DNA from 4 places in the Spongiactinospora sp. 9N601 genome. Region 3 is predicted to be linked to each of the others. Evidence: riboswitches for the same ligand, from Rfam matches in the RefSeq annotation. Region 3 holds a riboswitch; each other region holds the start of a gene.
What was found. Region 3 has a riboswitch for cyclic di-AMP ahead of ACH34R_RS01750 (C40 family peptidase). Riboswitches for the same ligand answer to the same signal wherever they lie in the genome.
Positions count from the first base shown of each region.

Region 1: linked by a shared signal. The riboswitch ahead of ACH34R_RS17790 (NlpC/P60 family protein) and the one ahead of ACH34R_RS01750 (C40 family peptidase) in region 3 are both predicted to bind cyclic di-AMP.
Region 2: linked by a shared signal. The riboswitch ahead of ACH34R_RS31110 (CHAP domain-containing protein) and the one ahead of ACH34R_RS01750 (C40 family peptidase) in region 3 are both predicted to bind cyclic di-AMP.
Region 4: linked by a shared signal. The riboswitch ahead of ACH34R_RS25590 (coiled-coil domain-containing protein) and the one ahead of ACH34R_RS01750 (C40 family peptidase) in region 3 are both predicted to bind cyclic di-AMP.

Region 1 is NZ_JBIRBB010000007.1:79,204-83,584, reverse strand. It holds gene ACH34R_RS17790 (NlpC/P60 family protein) at 34-1,152, opposite strand; cyclic di-AMP (ydaO/yuaA leader) riboswitch at 1,158-1,301, opposite strand; gene ACH34R_RS17785 (amino-acid N-acetyltransferase) at 1,693-2,202, shown strand; gene ACH34R_RS17780 (RDD family protein) at 2,307-3,479, shown strand; gene ACH34R_RS17775 (RDD family protein) at 3,778-4,341, shown strand.
Region 2 is NZ_JBIRBB010000014.1:216,375-220,755, reverse strand. It holds gene ACH34R_RS31120 (DUF6716 putative glycosyltransferase) at 1-176, opposite strand, end outside; gene ACH34R_RS31115 (hypothetical protein) at 173-1,243, opposite strand; cyclic di-AMP (ydaO/yuaA leader) riboswitch at 1,473-1,627, shown strand; gene ACH34R_RS31110 (CHAP domain-containing protein) at 1,635-2,282, shown strand; gene ACH34R_RS31105 (SSI family serine proteinase inhibitor) at 2,473-2,889, shown strand; gene ACH34R_RS31100 (class II 3-deoxy-7-phosphoheptulonate synthase) at 3,003-4,343, shown strand.
Region 3 is NZ_JBIRBB010000001.1:411,421-415,801, forward strand. It holds gene ACH34R_RS01745 (M48 family metallopeptidase) at 1-1,076, opposite strand, end outside; gene ACH34R_RS01750 (C40 family peptidase) at 1,376-1,891, opposite strand; cyclic di-AMP (ydaO/yuaA leader) riboswitch at 1,995-2,176, opposite strand; gene ACH34R_RS01755 (hypothetical protein) at 2,547-2,798, opposite strand; gene ACH34R_RS01760 (cold-shock protein) at 3,114-3,323, opposite strand; gene ACH34R_RS01765 (NlpC/P60 family protein) at 3,601-4,381, opposite strand, start outside.
Region 4 is NZ_JBIRBB010000010.1:353,333-357,713, reverse strand. It holds gene ACH34R_RS25600 (DeoR/GlpR family DNA-binding transcription regulator) at 1-205, shown strand, start outside; gene galT (galactose-1-phosphate uridylyltransferase) at 202-1,281, shown strand; cyclic di-AMP (ydaO/yuaA leader) riboswitch at 1,352-1,501, shown strand; gene ACH34R_RS25590 (coiled-coil domain-containing protein) at 1,505-2,518, shown strand; gene ACH34R_RS25585 (MarR family winged helix-turn-helix transcriptional regulator) at 2,522-3,034, opposite strand; gene ACH34R_RS25580 (M50 family metallopeptidase) at 3,077-4,381, opposite strand, start outside.

The DNA.
Region 1 (4,381 bases), on a different contig from region 3:
CGGGCCGCCCAGTAAGACCCGCGGAGGAGCGCGTCAGTCGGCGATCCGCACGGCCCCGGCATACGGCCGGTTGCCGATGGGGGCGATGTGGATGACGTCACCCGTCTGGGGGGCGTGCACCATCATCCCGCCACCGATGTAGATGCCCACGTGATGCAGGTCGCTGTAGAAGAACACGAGGTCGCCCGGGCGTAGCTCCTCCCGGGGAATATGGGCGCCGGCCGTCCACTGGTCGCCGGTGTAGTGCGGCAGGCTGATCCCGACCTTCTGGTATGCCCACATAACCAGGCCGGAGCAGTCGAAGCCGTTGGGGCCCTCGGCGCCCCAGACGTACGGCTTGAGCTGCTGGGTGAGCGCGTACCGTGCGGCCTGCGCCGCCTTGCCGTCGCCGGGGATGGGCACCTCGACCTTGACCCGGCTGCCCGCCGAACTGCCGGAGCGCCGCATGGCCTCCTTGAACAGGTCGCTCTCGGCCTGCTCGACCAGCTTGCTGATCTTGTCGCGCTTGCCCTCGATCTCATCGACCAGCTCGGTGACCTCGGCCGTCCGGGCCTTGGCGCTCTCCCGGGCCCGCTCGGCGGTCTCCATGGCCTTGGTGACCTGGGCGACCTGCTCGCCCTGCTGCTGTTCGAGCGCGTAGGTGGTGGCGGCGCGGTCGAGGAAGGCGTCGGCGTCGCCGGTCGCGCCCAGGGCCATGGCGGGGCCCAGGCCGCCGCTCATGTACGCGTTCTGGGCCAGGAGCTGGGCCTTCTGGCGCTTGCCCGCGAGGTCGGACTCACTGGTCGCCAGCGTCTTCTTGGCGAGGTCCGCGGCCCGCTTGGCCTGCGCCAGCTTGACCCGCTCGCCGTTGTACCGCTCGGTCAGCGTGCCGATCTCCTCGTGCAGCTTCTCGACCTGAGCCGACAGCTCCTTCAGCGAGGGTTTGGGATCGGCGGTCGCCGCCATCAGCGGCGTGCCGATGCTCAGCGCCAGGAACGCGGCCGTGACGACCGCGAGGCGGGCCAGGCCGGTACGCCTGCCCGTGCTCCCCGTGCCCTCAGAAGCCGTTTCCGCGCTTTCTCGGGGCCCCCTGCGCCGCGGCCCGCCGCCGCCCGAACCGGAACGAACACTGCCACCCGCGTGCTTTCCGCCACGGCTGCGCGTGCGCGTCACCGACCAGCTCCTCTCATCGACGCCTACCGGGTTAGCTGACGGGTTCGGGCCGGAGGAGCCCTACCGGGCCGCCGTACGGCCGGCTCGGATTCACCCCAGGGGCGTGGTGGGTCCCCGGTTCCCCGCAGGGGATTCGGCGGTCAGCGATGGCTGACATCGGCCTGGACATTAGTGCACATGTGGTTCGCGCTCAACCAGAACCACGAAGTCTGTAGAGCTTTCACAACCGAAGTATCACGACGAGATCACGACTTCTGATGATCATATTTGCTGATTTGTCTGGGTCTGTGGGTGTTTAGGCAGGTCCGCGGCTTGTGTCGGGCGGCCGGGCCGTACGGCGGAACATGTCGAAGCATCACGAATCTCACCGTGACCGGCATGTCGCTCATCGTGTCTCGTTACGATCGGGGACTGAGTTACGGGGGAGCCGTAAAGGGAAGGGGGAAGCACGTACGCTGGACCTCCATGGAGCAGGTCACGGAGGGGCCCGGCGGGCCTGTCACGCGTGGCGAGGGGCACGAGAGGGCACGCGGTGAGGTCATCGTCCGGCGGGCGAGAACCGCTGACGTGCGCGCGATTCGCCGGCTGGTCGACATCTACTCGGGTGCGGGGCTGCGGCTGCTGAAGAAGGCCACGGTGACCCTGTACGAAGACGTACAGGAGTTCTGGGTGGCCGAACTGAACGGCAGAGTGGTGGGGTGCGGGGCCCTGCACGTGCTCTGGGAAGACCTGGCGGAGATCCGCACGGTGGCGGTCGATCCCGCGTTCAAGGGGTACGGCATCGGCCATCGCCTGGTGTCCGCGCTCATCGCCACGGCCCGCGACCTCGGCCTTGAACGCGTCTTCTGTCTGACCTTTGAAGTGAACTTCTTCGCGGAACACGGATTCCGCCCCATCAACGGCACACCGGTGGCCCCCGAGGTCTACGCGGAGCTGCTGGACTCGTACGACGAGGGTGTGGCGGAGTTTCTCGATCTTGAACATGTCAAGCCCAACACACTGGGCAACACGCGAATGCTCCTGCACCTTGAGGCGGACCCCAGGGGCTGACCGTGGGGAAAGGTGACTGTTGATCCCTATATCGATACGTTGTGCAGCAGCCAATGCATGTGCGCCTGACGACGCCGCATGCGCAGTCGAAGCGAGGTGACGCGGTGAGCACGGGACAACCGCCGTATCCGCAGGACGACCCCGAGCGCAACCACGCGGCGCGATCGTCGGGGAACCCTGATTACGGCCACTACCAGCAGGGTCAGGGCGGGCCTTCCGATCCTGACGCGACCATGGTGAGCGGCTACCGGGCCGACCCCGGATCCAACCCGCAGCAGCCCCAGTACGGCCAGCAGTACGGCCAGGACTATGGCCAGCAGTACGGCCAGCAGCCCGGATACGGGCAGCAGCAGCAGTACGGCCAGCAGGGCTACGAACAACAGCAGTACGGCCAGCAACAGGGCTACCCGCAGCAGCAGCAGGGCTACGGCGGGCAGCAGCAGTACGAGCAGCAGCAGTACGCCCAGCAGCAGCCGGACTACGGCCAGCAACAGGGCTATGGCCGGCAGCAGGAGGGTTACGGCCAGCAGCAGTACGGGCAGCAGGGGTACGAGCAGCAGCAGTACGGCCAGCAGCAGGGCTACCCGCAGCAACAGGGTTACGGACAGCAGGCTCAGTACGGGCAGCAACAGGGTTACCCGCAGTCCGGTTACGACCAGGGTCACGCCCAGCAGTACGGCCAGCAGGGCTACGAGCAGCAGCAGTACGCTCAGCAGCAGGGCTACCCGCAGCAGCAGGCCTACGGCCAGCAGCCGTGGGGCGCGCCCGGCTACGGGGCGCCGACGGCCCCGCTGGCCGAGTGGTGGCAGCGGCTCGTGGCGAGGCTGATCGACGGCGCGATCTTCGGCGTCGTGAACTTCATCCTCAGCTTGATCCTGAGCAGCCTCCTGATCACCTCCTACAACCCGACGACGGGAGAGTTCGGCGGCGGCTTCCTGCTGGCGGGCATCATGACCTCGGTCATCGGGGGACTGCTCTACGTCGTCTACGAGGTCGTCATGACCCGCATGCGCGGTCAGACGGTCGGCAAGATGGCCATGGGCATCCGTGTGGTCCCCGTGTCCGGCGCCACCGGCTCCGGCGGCCTGGACTCGACGACCGCCCTCAAGCGGGCCGGCTCCCTGTGGGGGCCGTACGTTCTCTACGGCGTCCCCTTCCTGGGCTACCTGCTGGGCCTGGGCGTCCTGGTGAACGTCCTGTGGCAGTTCTGGGACAAGCCGCTGCAGCAGACCCTCAGCGACAAGTTCGCCATGACCATGGTCGTCAAGGCCAGGTAGGCGTCAAGAGCGAGAAGTTCGGTGTCCGGGCCGGTCAGTGGCCGGCCGGGCCGCCCATAGGGCCGGTGGATCCCCACCGGCCCTATTTCGTGTTCAGTGAAGTGTCCAGATGAAGACGGACTTGACCCGCAAAATTGGGGCAGAAACGGGACAGGCCATCATCGGCGCGGGCGTGCCCGCGCGTGCCGCCGTCGCGAACAAGCGATCCCGGATTGGGACCGCGGACAGGTGACCATATGCGTGCCGGCAGAGGATCGCACAAGTGAGCGGGGACAGAAGAGCGGACAACGGGACGGACATGACGGCCATGCCGTCAGAGGACGGCTCCACCCGTAGTGCTTCTGTCGCGCATGATCCGCATGATCCATCGGCGGTTCCCGCCGAATGGTGGGAGCGGATGGCCGCGCGCATCATCGACGCCGTCCCGTTCGTGGTGCTCTATTACATTCTCTTCGCGGTGTTCTCGGCCCTCTTCGGCCCGGCGGACGTCATCGCCGCGGCGGCCGTGGATGGGGCCCGGGCGCATACCTCGCTTCCCCGTCTGATCGCCTGGTTGATCTCCGGAGCCGCCTTTGCGGTCTATGACGTTGTGCTGCATTCCCGGTACGGCCGGACTCTCGGCAAGCACGTGTTGCGGATCAGGCTGATCCCGGCGGGCGGCGGTGTTCTGACAACGGCCGCGCTGGCGAAACGCGCGGCCATGCTCCCCGGCCCGATGGCGGCGATGGACATTGCCGTGCTCAATCTCCTGGCCGGGGTCTTCCTGTTCGTCGTCGGGCTGTTCATCCTGGTGGACAAGCCCTCCCAGCAGGGGCTGCACGACAAGGTCGCGGGCACGATGGTGGTCAGAAGGCCGCGCTGACCGGGGTTTGCGGCCGATCATAGTGATCATCTGCGCATGC
Region 2 (4,381 bases), on a different contig from region 3:
CCCTCCCCGGCCGCGGCGCGGGTCCCCGCGATGGCCGCGGCGATCTGCCCGGAAGAGGGCGCGATCGGGGTCCTGATCAGGGTGAGCAGTGCCTCGTCACCTGGGGGGAGCCCGTCGAGAAGGCACGCGGCCCACTTCAGATACGAGTCCGAGTCGGCCACCGCCAGGACTTTCAAGATGTGACTCCAATGTCGTGAGTGCCGTGATCGTGATGAGCGAACATCTGCAGGTGCGAACGCAGGGACGGCGCCGCGTCGGCGGTCCACCACTCGTCGGGCACATCAACGGTCTCCACGGGCACGCCGCGCGGGGACAGCAGCACCCGCAGCGAGGTCACGGCCGTGGACGGCAGGCTCACCACGCGCTGTCCCTGAGACAGCCCGCGCAGCGTGATCTCGGCGGGGGCCCCGCCGTCGTACACGTGGACGCCCGGTTGTCCCCTGACCAGGTCGAGGTCGGCGGGGTCCTCGCGGCGGTGCGGGAAGTAGGCGACGGGGTTGCGTTCGGCCAGGCCGGCCAGCCAGCACAGGTAGGGGTCGCGGTGGATCAGGCCGTTGCGGACCAGCGAGGTGCCGAGGACGATGGTGCGCTCGCCCGGCTGGGTGGGCTCGTCGGGCCGGGCGCGCAGCCATGGGAAGTCGTGGGTCAGCAGCTCGGCGCCGGTCGCGCGTACGGCGTCGGCCAGCTCGGCGGGCACGGGCAGCGCGGTGAACACCGAGAGCCTGCCCCGGCGGGCGGCCAGGCGCAGCCGCAGGCCGGCGGCCCTGCCCAGCGCCGCGCGCAGGAGGCCGCGGACCGGGCCGGAGCCCACCGGACGGGCGCGCAGCAGGGGCGGCAGGGCGTGGCCGCTGAGAAGTTCGAGCAGGCGGATGGTGGCCAGGCCGTCATCGACGATGACCACGCGGCGACCCGTACCGGCCAGCAGGCGCAACTGGACCTTGCCGGAGAAGGCGTCGCCCACCACCCAGGTGCCGCCGCGCGAGGGCCGCGGCATTTCGCTCTGGGCTGAATCGATCACGGAATGCGCAGGTAGGCCCAGACGGTTGAGTTCACGTCGGGTGGCGGCGAGGGCAGGGAGCTTGGCCCGCGGCACGATGCGCGTCCCGCTTCCGAGCAGGCCCGCATGGTGGGCCTCCACGGCGCAGAGCATCTGCAGCGGTGACTCCACCCAGGCCACGGCCGACCCCTGCTCCCGCACGTGGCGCCGCCGACCTTCCTCCACGCCGGGTGATGACCCGTTCACGACGTCATCACCCTAGCCACGGGGGATTACGAGCCCGGGAAGCCTCAGTGAACACCCGGAATACGAGATTCCGGTGTGTAGGAGCTTTGCCCGATTTGCCCTCGTATGTCACCATGTATTACCTTTCACGGAGTTTGCGGCAGAGCCCCCCCTGCGTCGCAGGTCAGAGCGTTGCCGCGACGTTTGCAAACTGCATAGCGCCCAGTCACGGCAGGAACCCCCTCCAGCCGGGGCGCAACCGCCGAGTCCGCGATACGCGGAGCCGGGGACCCAACCTCCCCCATGGGGTGAATCGGCAAGGCCCGCCTTCGGGCGGCCAGCCGTAGGGCCGACTTCCAGGCCCGAACCCGTCAGCTAACCCGGTAGGCGGCATGGAAGCAAGGAGTCCCCTATGTTCCTTCATCGGATCGCCCATGCCGGGAAGACCCGACTGCTCGGCGCCGCGCTGGGCACCGCGGTGTTCGCCGGCGCCCTGACCGGTGTGCAGGCCGCGCACGCCGACACCCCCACCGACACCAAGGCGGCCACAACCCAGACCCAGCGGGCCGTCAAGGCCCAGGACGTCATCAACCTGGCCCTTTCACAGGTCGGCGTCAGCGAGAACGCCGCCGGCGGCGGCACGAAGTTCCATGAGTGGTACATGTCCTCTCCGCGAGCCCTGGAGACGGTCGCCCGTGACGGCGGCAGCGTGAACGCGTACGCCAACGCGCCCTGGTGCGCGATGTTCGTCTCCTGGGTCGGCGAGGAGCTGGGCGTCCGTCCGTCCGTCGGATGGGACGCCTACACCGTGACGCACGCCAAGTGGTTCAGCGAGAACCAGCGCTGGGGCACGGCGCCCAAGCCGGGCGCGGTCGTGTTCTTCGGCTGGAACGGCGGCAAGCGCTTCGATGACATCGACCACGTCGGTTTCGTCGTGCAGGACAACGGCAACGGAACCATCAAGACCATCGAGGGCAACACGGGCAACGGCAGGGTAGAGGTCCGGACCCGGCCCACCAGCCAGGTGGTCGGCTACGGCTACCCCGACTACGCCGCCTGACCCTCGCCCCGACCTGGCCACGCCCCCGATCCCGGGCGGCGGGACCACCCCGGAACCCTACGGCCCCGTGCCACGGTGACCCCGTGGCACGGGGCCGTTCCGTCTCGCGGGGCGCGGGCGGCGGGAGCGCTTCATGAGAACTCCTCGTAGTGGTAAAGTGACTGTGAGTATTACCGCTAGGAGGTGGCCCGTGTCAACCGCCCGCCCGCCGGTCCGCGGCGTGGTCACCCTCTCGGCGGCGGCCGTGGCCGCCGCCGCCCTCGCCGCCGCCTTCCCCGCACAGGCCAAGGTCCCCCAGTCCATGCTGGGCATCACCCGGCACGACCTCATGGCCGACCACACCCGCCACTGGTCGCTGTTCTGCGACCCCGACGGCGGCACCCACCCCGAGGCCCGCACCGCCTGCGACCACCTGCGGGCCATCGATGGCGACCTGGGCGTGCTGCGCACCCGCTACCGATCCGCCCGCTGCGTCGGGGGCCACACCCCCGTCCGCGTCGAGATCCGCGGAAGCTGGCACGGCCGCATCGTCGGCTTCCACGCCCACTACCCCAACGCCGCCTGCGCCCAGGGCGCCGCCGCCTCCCCCACCCTCATCCCCGGCTGACCGGCCGGCTCGGGCGGCGGGGGTATACGGCGGGGCTCCGGCGTACAAAGAGCTTTCTCATTGTGCGGACATCTGGCTGGTTGACCCCGTCCTGTGCAATAGCCTGATATGCCGTGAGCGCAGAATCGATCCATCTGGATTCCTGGCGAGAGCTGCCCGCGGCGCAGCAGCCCGACTGGCCTGACCGCGGCGAGCTGGACAAGGTCGTGGCCGAGCTGGCCGGCCTTCCGCCCTTGGTGTTCGCGGGGGAGTGCGACCAGCTCAAGAGCGAGCTGGCCGCCGTGGCCCGCGGGGAGGCGTTCGTACTGCAGGGCGGTGACTGCGCCGAGACCTTCGCCGGCGCCACCGCCGACGCGGTGCGCAACAAGCTGAAGACCCTGCTGCAGATGGCGATAGTGCTCACGTACGCGGGCAAGGTGCCGATCGTCAAGATCGGGCGGATGGCCGGGCAGTTCGCCAAGCCCCGCTCCAAGCCCACCGAGGTGCGCGAGGGCGTCGAGCTGCCCGCCTACCGGGGCGACATGGTCAACGGCTTCGACTTCACGCCCGAGTCCCGCGCGCCCGACCCGTGGCGGCTGCTGCGGGCCTACCACTCGGCGGCGGTGACGCTCAACCTCTGCCGCGCCTTCACCAAGGGCGGGTACGCCGACCTGCGCCAGGTACACGCCTGGAACCAGGACTTCGTGGCCGGTTCCCCCGCCGGCCGCCGCTACGAGCGGCTGGCCAGGGAGATCGACCAGGCGCTCGCCTTCATGCGCGCCTGCGGGGCCGACCCGGAGGAGTTCCACACGGTCGAGTTCTACTCCTCGCACGAGGCGCTGATCCTGGACTACGACCGGGCGCTCACCCGGATCGACTCGCGCACGGGCCTGCCGTACGACGTGTCGGCGCACATGGTCTGGATCGGCGAGCGCACCCGCGGCCTCGACGGCGCGCACGTGGAGTTCTTCAGCCGCATCCGCAACCCGATCGGCGTCAAGCTCGGGCCGACCACCTCCGCCGAGGACGCGCTCGCGCTGATCGAGCGCCTCAACCCGGACAACGAGCCGGGCCGGCTCACGTTCATCACGCGGATGGGCGCCAAGAAGATCAGGGACGCGCTGCCCCCGCTGGTGGAAAAGGTCACCGCGGGCGGCGCGATCGTGGGCTGGGTGTGCGACCCGATGCACGGCAACACCTTCGAGGCCCCGAGCGGGCACAAGACCCGGCGCTTCGACGACGTGCTCGACGAGGTCACCGGCTTCTTCGAGGTGCACAGGGCGCTGGGCACCCACCCCGGCGGCATCCACATCGAGTTCACCGGCGACGATGTGACCGAGTGCGTCGGCGGCGGGCACGAGGTGGTCGAGGACGACCTCGCGCTGCGCTACGAGACCGCCTGCGACCCGCGGCTGAACCGCGGGCAGTCACTGGACCTGGCCTTCCGGGTGGCCGAGCTGTACCGCTCGGCCTGACGATCCGGCGCAGGCCGCTTACGGCGAAGGGGAGCCGT
Region 3 (4,381 bases):
TCCAGCGCGTGGACGTCGGCCCTGGCCTCGATGTGCCTGCTGACCAGGTTCTGGCCCGGGCCGGACAGGAAGGCGGCCAGGCTCATCAGGCCCATCAGCAGGCCGACCGCCCGGGGGTCGGCGATCGAGGGCACGGCGGCGCGGCGGCGCGGCGCGCCGGCCGAGGTCACCAGGTAGAGCAGGATCACACCCCAGGCCGCGCCGAGGCCGCCGATCAGGGTGCCGGAAAGGACGTCGTCGCGCTCGGCGTGACCCAGCTCGTGCGCCACGATCAGCTCGATCTCGTTCTCCGGGGCCTTGAGCAGCGTGTCGTAGACGACGATGCGGCGGGTCGCGCCGAACCCGGACACGTACGCGTTGAGCGCCGTGGTACGCCGGGAGGCGTCGGCGACCAGCACGTCGTCCACCGGCACGCCGTCGCGGCCGGCCATGGCCAGCAGGTCATCGCGCAACCGCCCGGCCTGCATCGGCCGGAAGTCGTTGAAGATCGGCTCCACCACGACGGGGTAGACGAACGAGGCGGCCAGCGTCAGCGCGAACGCGCCCAGGGCCGCCGGAATCCACCAACGGGCGAACCGCCGCGCCAGCGCGATCAGCACGACCACCATGAGCGCGGTGAGCAACGTGCTCACGGCGGTGTTCTTCAGCCGGTCGGCGCTCCAGGACAGCCAGGTCTGCGTGGAAAGGCCGTACTCGCGGAGGTAGGTCTCCGACCAGACGCCGAGCGGCCACCGCAGCAGCTCCACCACCACCGTGAGCGCCACCACGCCGCCCACCGCCTTGACCCACCAGGGACCGGGCACGCGGCCCACCACCCGCGCCCCGAACGGCGTCGCCACCAGCACCACGGCGAAGACCAGCCCGAGCGCGAGGGACAGATAGGCGGGCGCGCTGAGCGCCGCGTCGAACGCCTGCGACCGGGCGATCTCCGCCGCGGTGAAGTCACGGGCCGGATCGGCGGCCACCTCGGGCGCGCCCGGCGGCAGCGCCCGCCACGGCGTCGTCACCGCGACGATCCCGGCGAGAGCCAGGCCGAGCACCACCAGTGCGGCCCATGCCGCGCGCAACCCCCGCACGTCAGCCACTCCCCCCGCCGGCGCCACATCTAGTAGCGCATTCTCCAGGATCGGCCGGTCGCGGGGCCACACTTGCGCGTCCACGCCGTGTCCGCCGGCCGGCAGTGGAGCCTATTCAAGCGGATGGAAGCGTCTCCACGGCGGGTCCAGGTCTTTGCCGCCGCGCCGGATTTCCACGATTGCGGAGAAATGCGGGTGATCACCGTCGATCACGAAAAAGCGGCCCCGTCCCACCGGAGGGGAACGGAAGGACGGGGCCGCCTTCGCGTCGGCGGTCTCCGGAAAAAGCGCCGCCGGAACTAAAGGCCCGGCCGTACGGCGCCGCTGAAACTCGCCTTGCGCCAGCCGCTCAGCTTCTCGACGCGGACCGTCTTTCCGCTGCTCGGCGAGTGGACCATCTTGCCGTCGCCGACGTACATGCCGACGTGTCCCTTACCGCGGAAGAACAGAAGATCTCCCGGGCGCAGGTTCTTGAAGGACACCTTCTTCTTGATACGGGTGTACTGGCTGTACGTCACCCGGGGAAGACGCACTCCGGCCTTCTTCCAACTGAACTGAACGAGGCCAGAGCAGTCGAAGGCGCTGGGGCCGCTACCTCCCCACCGATAGGGGTCGCCGACCTGTTTCTTGGCCACCGAAACGGCCTTGGCGGCCTTGATCCGCTGTGTGGCGGCCCTGCTGAGTTTCTTGGCCGCCGGCACCGCGGAATTCTCGCTCTCCGCCTCGGCGGGGGACGGCGTTTCCGCCGGGTCGGTCTGCATGGCGGTCGGTTCGATGGCGGCCGTCGCCTCCGCCGCAGTGGCCTGCAGCGACATCGTCACCACCGAGGCGGTGACGGTGAGGGCCGCGCCGCCGAGGGAAAGGCGGACACGGTGAGACGGCCGTGAATCATACACGGATGCGGACAGGATCGCTCCTCAACTCTTCCACGAACGCCTACCGGGTTAGCTGACGGATTCGGGCGGGGAAGTTCGCCCTACGGCGCTCATGCGCCGATTCACCCCAGGCCGTTTCCCGCAGCGAAACGCTCGGTGCGGGACGGGCCCATTGGGTCCCCGGCTCCATGCCTCATGTCTGCATGGATTCGGCAGGGTCACCACCCGGAATCGGGGGGTACGGCACGCGTCGCGGCGGACGGGCGGTGACCAAGCGGATCTCGCCATTCAGAAAACGACACCGGCGGATCCGGGCCGATGTCGTGCGGCGACTTGGCATGTTCGCCGCGATGCGAGAAGGTACTCCCATCGCCATATTCCGGCAAAGGGCCGACAAAGCGCGGAGATCGAAAAGGCCCTCGTTGATCTCTCGAATCCCCCGCGCCACATGGGGTTCCCGGCGCCCGATGTGACACTGCTCACATATCGGTGAATCATGTAACAGAGATCACATATGGCCACCGTGGCTCACGATCTTCACTCCCGTCACGAGAGGCGTTTTTCGCGAACTCCGCAAAGGGCGCGGTAAGCCGTGCTAGGCTCCAGTCCCACTGGAAGTCCCACCGAACAGGAGCGACGACAGGGCGACCGGGTGCCGGCGGGAGGCCGCATCGAGCGGACCGGAAAGCCGTACGAGCGGGCCGTCCACGCGGGCGTCCCGGACGACCACCCGAGGGAGCGCGACGCCATGGAGGCCGCCCTCGCTGTCACCAGAGGCCGCGTCCCGCGCGAGCCGCCGCCGTTCGAGCAGGTACCACGACCTCGGCCACACCGCGAGCGAGAGCAAGGCACCGTCCTGACAGGGCTGCCACCCAAGGCCGTCCAGAGCGACGATGAGCGGCCCGTGCCGCCCTGCGGCCTCGTAGCGGCCAGAGCGCGCCTGGAGGAGCCGGACGATCGGCCTCCTCCCCGGAGTGGCGGCCGACCGCTTCGGGCTGATCTACATCGCCCTGGCCGGCGATGCCCGCTCGATCATCGGGGCCCACCGCGCCGGGGGCCGAGGCCCTGAAAGAGGGCAAAAGAAAACGGCCAGGCCGCTCGTGCGACCTGGCCGTGATCTACCCGGCGGGCACGCTCGCGCGGCCCGCCGTCCGACCCGGTGTCAGGCGGGGACGATGTTCTCCGCCTGCGGGCCCTTCTGCCCCTGGGTGATGTCGAAGGCCACGCGCTGGCCCTCGTGCAGCTCACGGTAGCCGCCCTGGGACACGATGTTGGAGTAGTGAGCGAAGACGTCGGCGCCGCCGCCGTCCTGCTCGATGAAGCCGAAGCCCTTTTCCGAGTTGAACCACTTCACGGTTCCGGTAGTGCTCATGTCGTTTCTCCTTCTGACAGGTGCAGAGACGAAGCCCGCACCGTGCGAACCCCGTGTCGCCGCGATGACCCCCATCCGGAGACGCCCGGAAAAAGAAAAGCACCTGAGCTGTCACAACGCGTCAGGTGCACAAGTAATCTTATGGGTACCACAACTGCAACGTCTTCAACTTACCACGCCCGCCATGCGCCTGTGCAGACTCTCGTCACTCCCGGCGAGAGCCGCCAGGAACGGCGCAGCGGGGGCGCCGGCGGCACCCCCGCGCGACCGGGCACGATCAAGGGCGGATGGCTCCGACGAAGCGACCAAGGCCGTAGGAGCCGAGGCTGACGACCTTGATGACGTCGCCCGTCTGCGGCGCGTGGACCATCTTATTGTTGCCGGCATAAATCCCGACATGGCCGAGCCCGTGGCTGAACAGCAGGTCGCCGGGCTGCAGGGCGTCCATCGAGACCTTCCGGCTCGCCCCCCAGCGCCACTGCTCCCAGGTGGTCCGGGGCAGCGACACGCCACCGGAGCGCCAGGCCGCCTGGGTGAGCCCTGAGCAGTCGTACCCGCCCGGGCCCGTCCCGCCGTACCGGTACGGCTTGCCGATCTGGGCGAAGGCGAAGCTGAGCACCTGGCGGGCGTTGCCCGAGGCGCTGCCGGTGTACTTGACACCCGGGCTGTTCGGGTCGCCGTTGCGGTAGGCCCCGAGCCGGCGCAGCAGCTTGGTCTGCTCCTTGACCAGCCCTTCGACCTTCTTCTTCTCGCCCTTGACCTCGTCGAGCACCTTCTCGGTCTCACCCAGGGCCTTCTTGGCGGCGTCCCGCTTGCGCACCAGGTCGCGGGTGGCCGAGTCGAAGGCGGTCAGCGACTGGGAGCGGGACGCGGAGAGCTGGCTGATCGAGGCCAGGCCGGCGAGCATGGCCGCCGGGTCCTGCTGGCCCATCATGCCCGGCCAGGTGCTCAGATCGGCGCCCTGGTAGGCGGTGACGGCCATGCCGACGAGCTGGCGGCGCAGGCCGTCCACGGTGCCGCTCTGCTTGGCGTACTCGTCCTTGAGCCGCTGGTACTTC
Region 4 (4,381 bases), on a different contig from region 3:
CGGCTGCGCCCGGCGGCTGGTGGTCCCGGCCGACCACACCAAGTGGGGGCTGGTGGGCATCAGCACCATCGCCGAGCTGGCCGAGGCCCACGTGGTCATCACCGACGAGGGCCTGCCCGCCCATGCCAGAGACGAGCTGGCGGCCTCCGCCGGGGAGCTGATCATCGCGGCCCGGGAGCCCGCGGACACGAGGGAGAGCTTGTGAAGCGCACCGTCACCGAGCTGGCCGACGGCCGCGAGCTCATCTACTTCGACCGGCGCGAGGACGCCGACCGCGCCGCGCCGGACAAGCGCGACCTGCCGCCCCGCCCGCCCGCCTCCGAGCTGCGCCGCGACCCGCTCACCGACGAGTGGATCGCCATCGCGGGCCACCGGCAGGGCCGTACGTTCCTGCCTCCGGCGGGCGAGTGCCCGCTGTGCCCGTCCGAACCGGGCAGGCTCACCGAGATCCCGGCCGCCTCCTACGACGTGGTGGTCTTCGAAAACCGCTTCCCGTCCTTCTCTGACCAGCCCGGCGGGCACCCGGTGGTGGGCGGGCTGAGCGAGGCGCGGCCGGGGACCGGGCGCTGTGAGGTGGTGTGCTTCACCGACGACCACGACGCGTCCTTCGCCGACCTGGCCCCCGGCCAGGTCGAGCTGGTCATGGCGGCCTGGGCCGACCGTACGGCGGAACTGTCCGCGCTGCCCGGCGTCGAGCAGGTCTTCGTCTTCGAAAACCGCGGGCCGGAGATCGGCATCACGATCGGCCACCCGCACGGGCAGATCTACGCCTATCCCTATGTCACGCCGCGGACCCGCCGGACCTTGGAGGTGGCCGCCCGGCACGCCGAGCGCACCGGGCGCAATCTGTTCGCCGACGTGCTGGCCGCCGAGCGGGAGGCGGGGGTGCGGGTGGTCGCGGCGAACGACCACTGGACGGCGTTCGTACCGGCCGCCGCGCGCTGGCCGTACGAGGTGCACATCTACCCGCACCGCCGGGTGCCCGACCTTCGCGGGCTGGACGCGGCGGAGCGGGCGGCGTTCGGTCCGCTCTACACCGGCGTGCTGCGCGCGCTGGACGGGTTGTTCGGGGTGGCCATGCCGTACGTCGCGGCCTGGCACCAGGCGCCGGTCGCCACCGGGCGGGAACTTTCCCACCTCCACATGGAACTGTTCAGCATCCGCAGAGCGTCCAACAAGCTGAAATACCTGGCCGGGTCGGAGTCCGCGATGGGCGCGTTCGTCAATGACGTGTCGCCCGAGGAAGCCGCCCGGCTGTTGCGTGCCATGGTCACAACCTGATTACCAGATCATTCCGGTTTGATGTCGCATTGCCATGCGTTTACCACTACTATCCACACGCAGCGGCCGCAACGGCCGACCGCCTAATCCCGGGCGCCTCGCCCGGGAACCGGGGACCCAGAAGCACCTGGGGTGAATCCACGGCGGCCCCCCGTCCGTGGTAGGGCACCCTCCTGCCCGAACCCGTCAGCTAACCCGGTAGGCGTACAGGAGAGGAGTGTGCGTGGCGGCATCGTCCCCCACGTTGTCCCGCACGTCGATCCCCGCGTCCCGTCCCTGGCGCGCCCGCGCCGTCGCCGCGGCCTGCGCGCTGGCCACCGCCGGAAGCTTCGCCCTGCTTCCCGCGGCCGGTGCGGTCGCGGCCCCCAAGCCGAGCAAGGCCGAGCTGAAAGCGCAGCTCAAGAAGCTCGGCAAGAAGGTGGACGGGCTGATCGAGCAGTACAACGCCAAGCGCGTCGAACTCGCCGGCGCCAGGAAGGCCGAGAAGAAGGCCAAGACGCGGCTGGCCTCGGCCGAGTCGGCCTTCGCCGGCGCCGCCGACCGGATCGGCGACATCGCCGGGATGCGCTACCAGGGCAGCGACACCAGCCTGCCCACGCTGATGTTCGGCCAGGGGATGGGCGGCGCGGCCGTCCTGACCCAGATGGCCGCCGAGGAAGCCGCCTACCTGAAGGACTTCGCCACCGCGCGAGACGAGCGGAAGAAGGCCGCGCAGGAGGCGACGGCGCTGACCGCCCGCATCGCCGAGCAGGCCGACGACGTCGAAAAGCGGCGCAAGGAGGCCGAGGACCTGATCGACGAGATCGAGAAGCGGCTCGACAAGCTCATCCCGACCGGCGTGGGCAGGCGCGGCGACGGAACCTGGGCTCCCCAGTTGCCGACCGGCGCGGAGAACATCACGCCCCGCACCCGGGTGATGCGCGATGAGATCAAGGAGCGCTTCGAGCTGACCTCCACGATCGGGTGCTACCGGTCAGGTGGCGGCGGGGAGCACCCGCTGGGCCGGGCGTGTGACTTCATGCTCAGCACGGGCGGGACCATGCCCTCCGCAGCCCGGCAGTCGCTCGGCGACGCCATCGCGCTGTGGGCCATCAAGAACGGCGGCAAGATCGGCGTGAAGTACGTCATCTGGAAGCAGCGCATCTACACGATCGGCGGCTCGGGCTGGCGCGGGATGTCGAACCGCGGCAGCATCACCCAGAACCACTTCGACCACGTGCACATCTCGATGCACTAGGTGTCAGCCGGCCAGGGCCTCGGCGATCACGTGGTCGAGGCGGGCCGGGTCGGCGGGGCGGGCTCCGGCCGCCTCCGCGAAGCGGGTGATCAGCCGCGCGAAGGCCGCGCGGTCCTCCTCGCTCCAGTCGGCCATGAGGCTGTCGAGGTAGGCCCGGCGGTGGCGGGTGACGGCGTCGAGCACGCGCCGCCCCGCCGCGCTCGGCACCAGCCTGACCCTCCTGGCGTCGATCTGGGACGGCTCGCGCTCCACGAAGCCCGCCGCGATGGCGTCGTTGACCAGCCGGCTGGCGGTGGAGGGGTCGACGTCCATGTGCTCGGCGACGTTGCCCACGGTCACCTCGGCGGACTCCTTCCCGAGCCGGGAGACCGCGCCGACGACCATCACGTTGGACATCTGGATGGGACGGGCCGGGTCGCCGGCCTTGCGCGCGCGAAGCGGCCTGGCCCACATCCGGCGCAGCCGGAACAGGGCGACGTCGATCGCGACACCAGGCGCGGTCCGCTGTGCTTCCACGCTGTCAGGCTACCATCATTTGTGTGTAGCCTACATATAAGCTCATCCCGACAGGCGGACCGGGTTCACCACGTCGGCGTACACCAGCAGGACCGCCATCACGACCATCACCGCCGCCACGCCGTACGTTAGCGGCAGCAGCTTGGCGATGTCCACGTAACCAGGGGCGGGCCGCCGGGTGAGCCGGGCGAACCCGCGCTTCAGGCCCTCCCACAGCGCGCCCGCGACGTGCCCGCCGTCCATCGGCAGCAGCGGGAGCAGGTTGAACACACCGATCGCCAGGTTGAACCCGGCCAGCAACTGGACGAAGAACGCGATCTTGTCGCGCACCGGCGCCTCGGAGGCGGCGATCTCGCCGCCGATGCGGCCCGCCCCGACGATGCCGATCGGGCCGTTGGGGTCGCGCTTCTCGCCGGAGAACGCGGCCTCCCACACGCCGACCATCTTCTCCGGCAGCCGGAGCAGCGCCCCCGCCGTGGCCGCGGTCAGCTCCCCCATGTAGACGCCGACCGCGCCGATGCTCTGGCGTTCCAACGTGACGACCGGGCTGACGCCGAGGAAGCCGACACCTTTTTCGATCTTGCCGCGTTCGTCCAGGCTCTCGCGGTCCTGGGGGATGAGGTTCGCGGTCACGGTGAGCGGGCGGCCCGCCCGCTCGATGCCGATCAGGGCCGGCCCGCCGCCGGAGGAGCGGATCGCCCGCGAGGCGGCGTCCCAGGTGGCGACCTGCTTGCCGTCCACCGAGACGATCCGGTCGCCCGGCCGCAGCTTGGCCGCCGCCGCGGGACTCGGCTTGTCGCCCGGACCGCACTTCGGATTCTGCAGGTACGCGGCCTCGGACTTCGCGCACTCCGTGACGACGTCGACCACGGGCTGACTGACCCGCACCCCGAAGCCCATCAGGAGCACCCCGAACAGCACGAAGGCCAGCACGAAGTTCATCGCCGGGCCGCCGGCCATGATGATGACCTTCTGCCACCACGGCTTGCGGTAGAACACGCGCTGCTCGTCGCCGGGGCGGACCTCCTCCAGCGCCGCGTCCCTGGCGTTGTCCACCAGGCCCTGGAACATGCCGGTGGAGGTCTCGCGCAGCTTGCGCGGGTCGTCGGACGGCCGGGGCGGCAGCATCCCGATCATGCGGATGTAGCCGCCCATCGGGATCCACTTGACGCCGTACTCCGTCTCGCCCTTACGCCGGGACCACAGGGTCGGCCCGAAGCCGATCATGTACTGCGGGACCCGCACGCCGAAGCGCTTGGCCGGCACCAGGTGGCCGATCTCGTGCAGGCCGATGGAGATCATCAGTCCGACGAGGAAGATGAGGAATCCGGCGATGCTCAGCCAGAG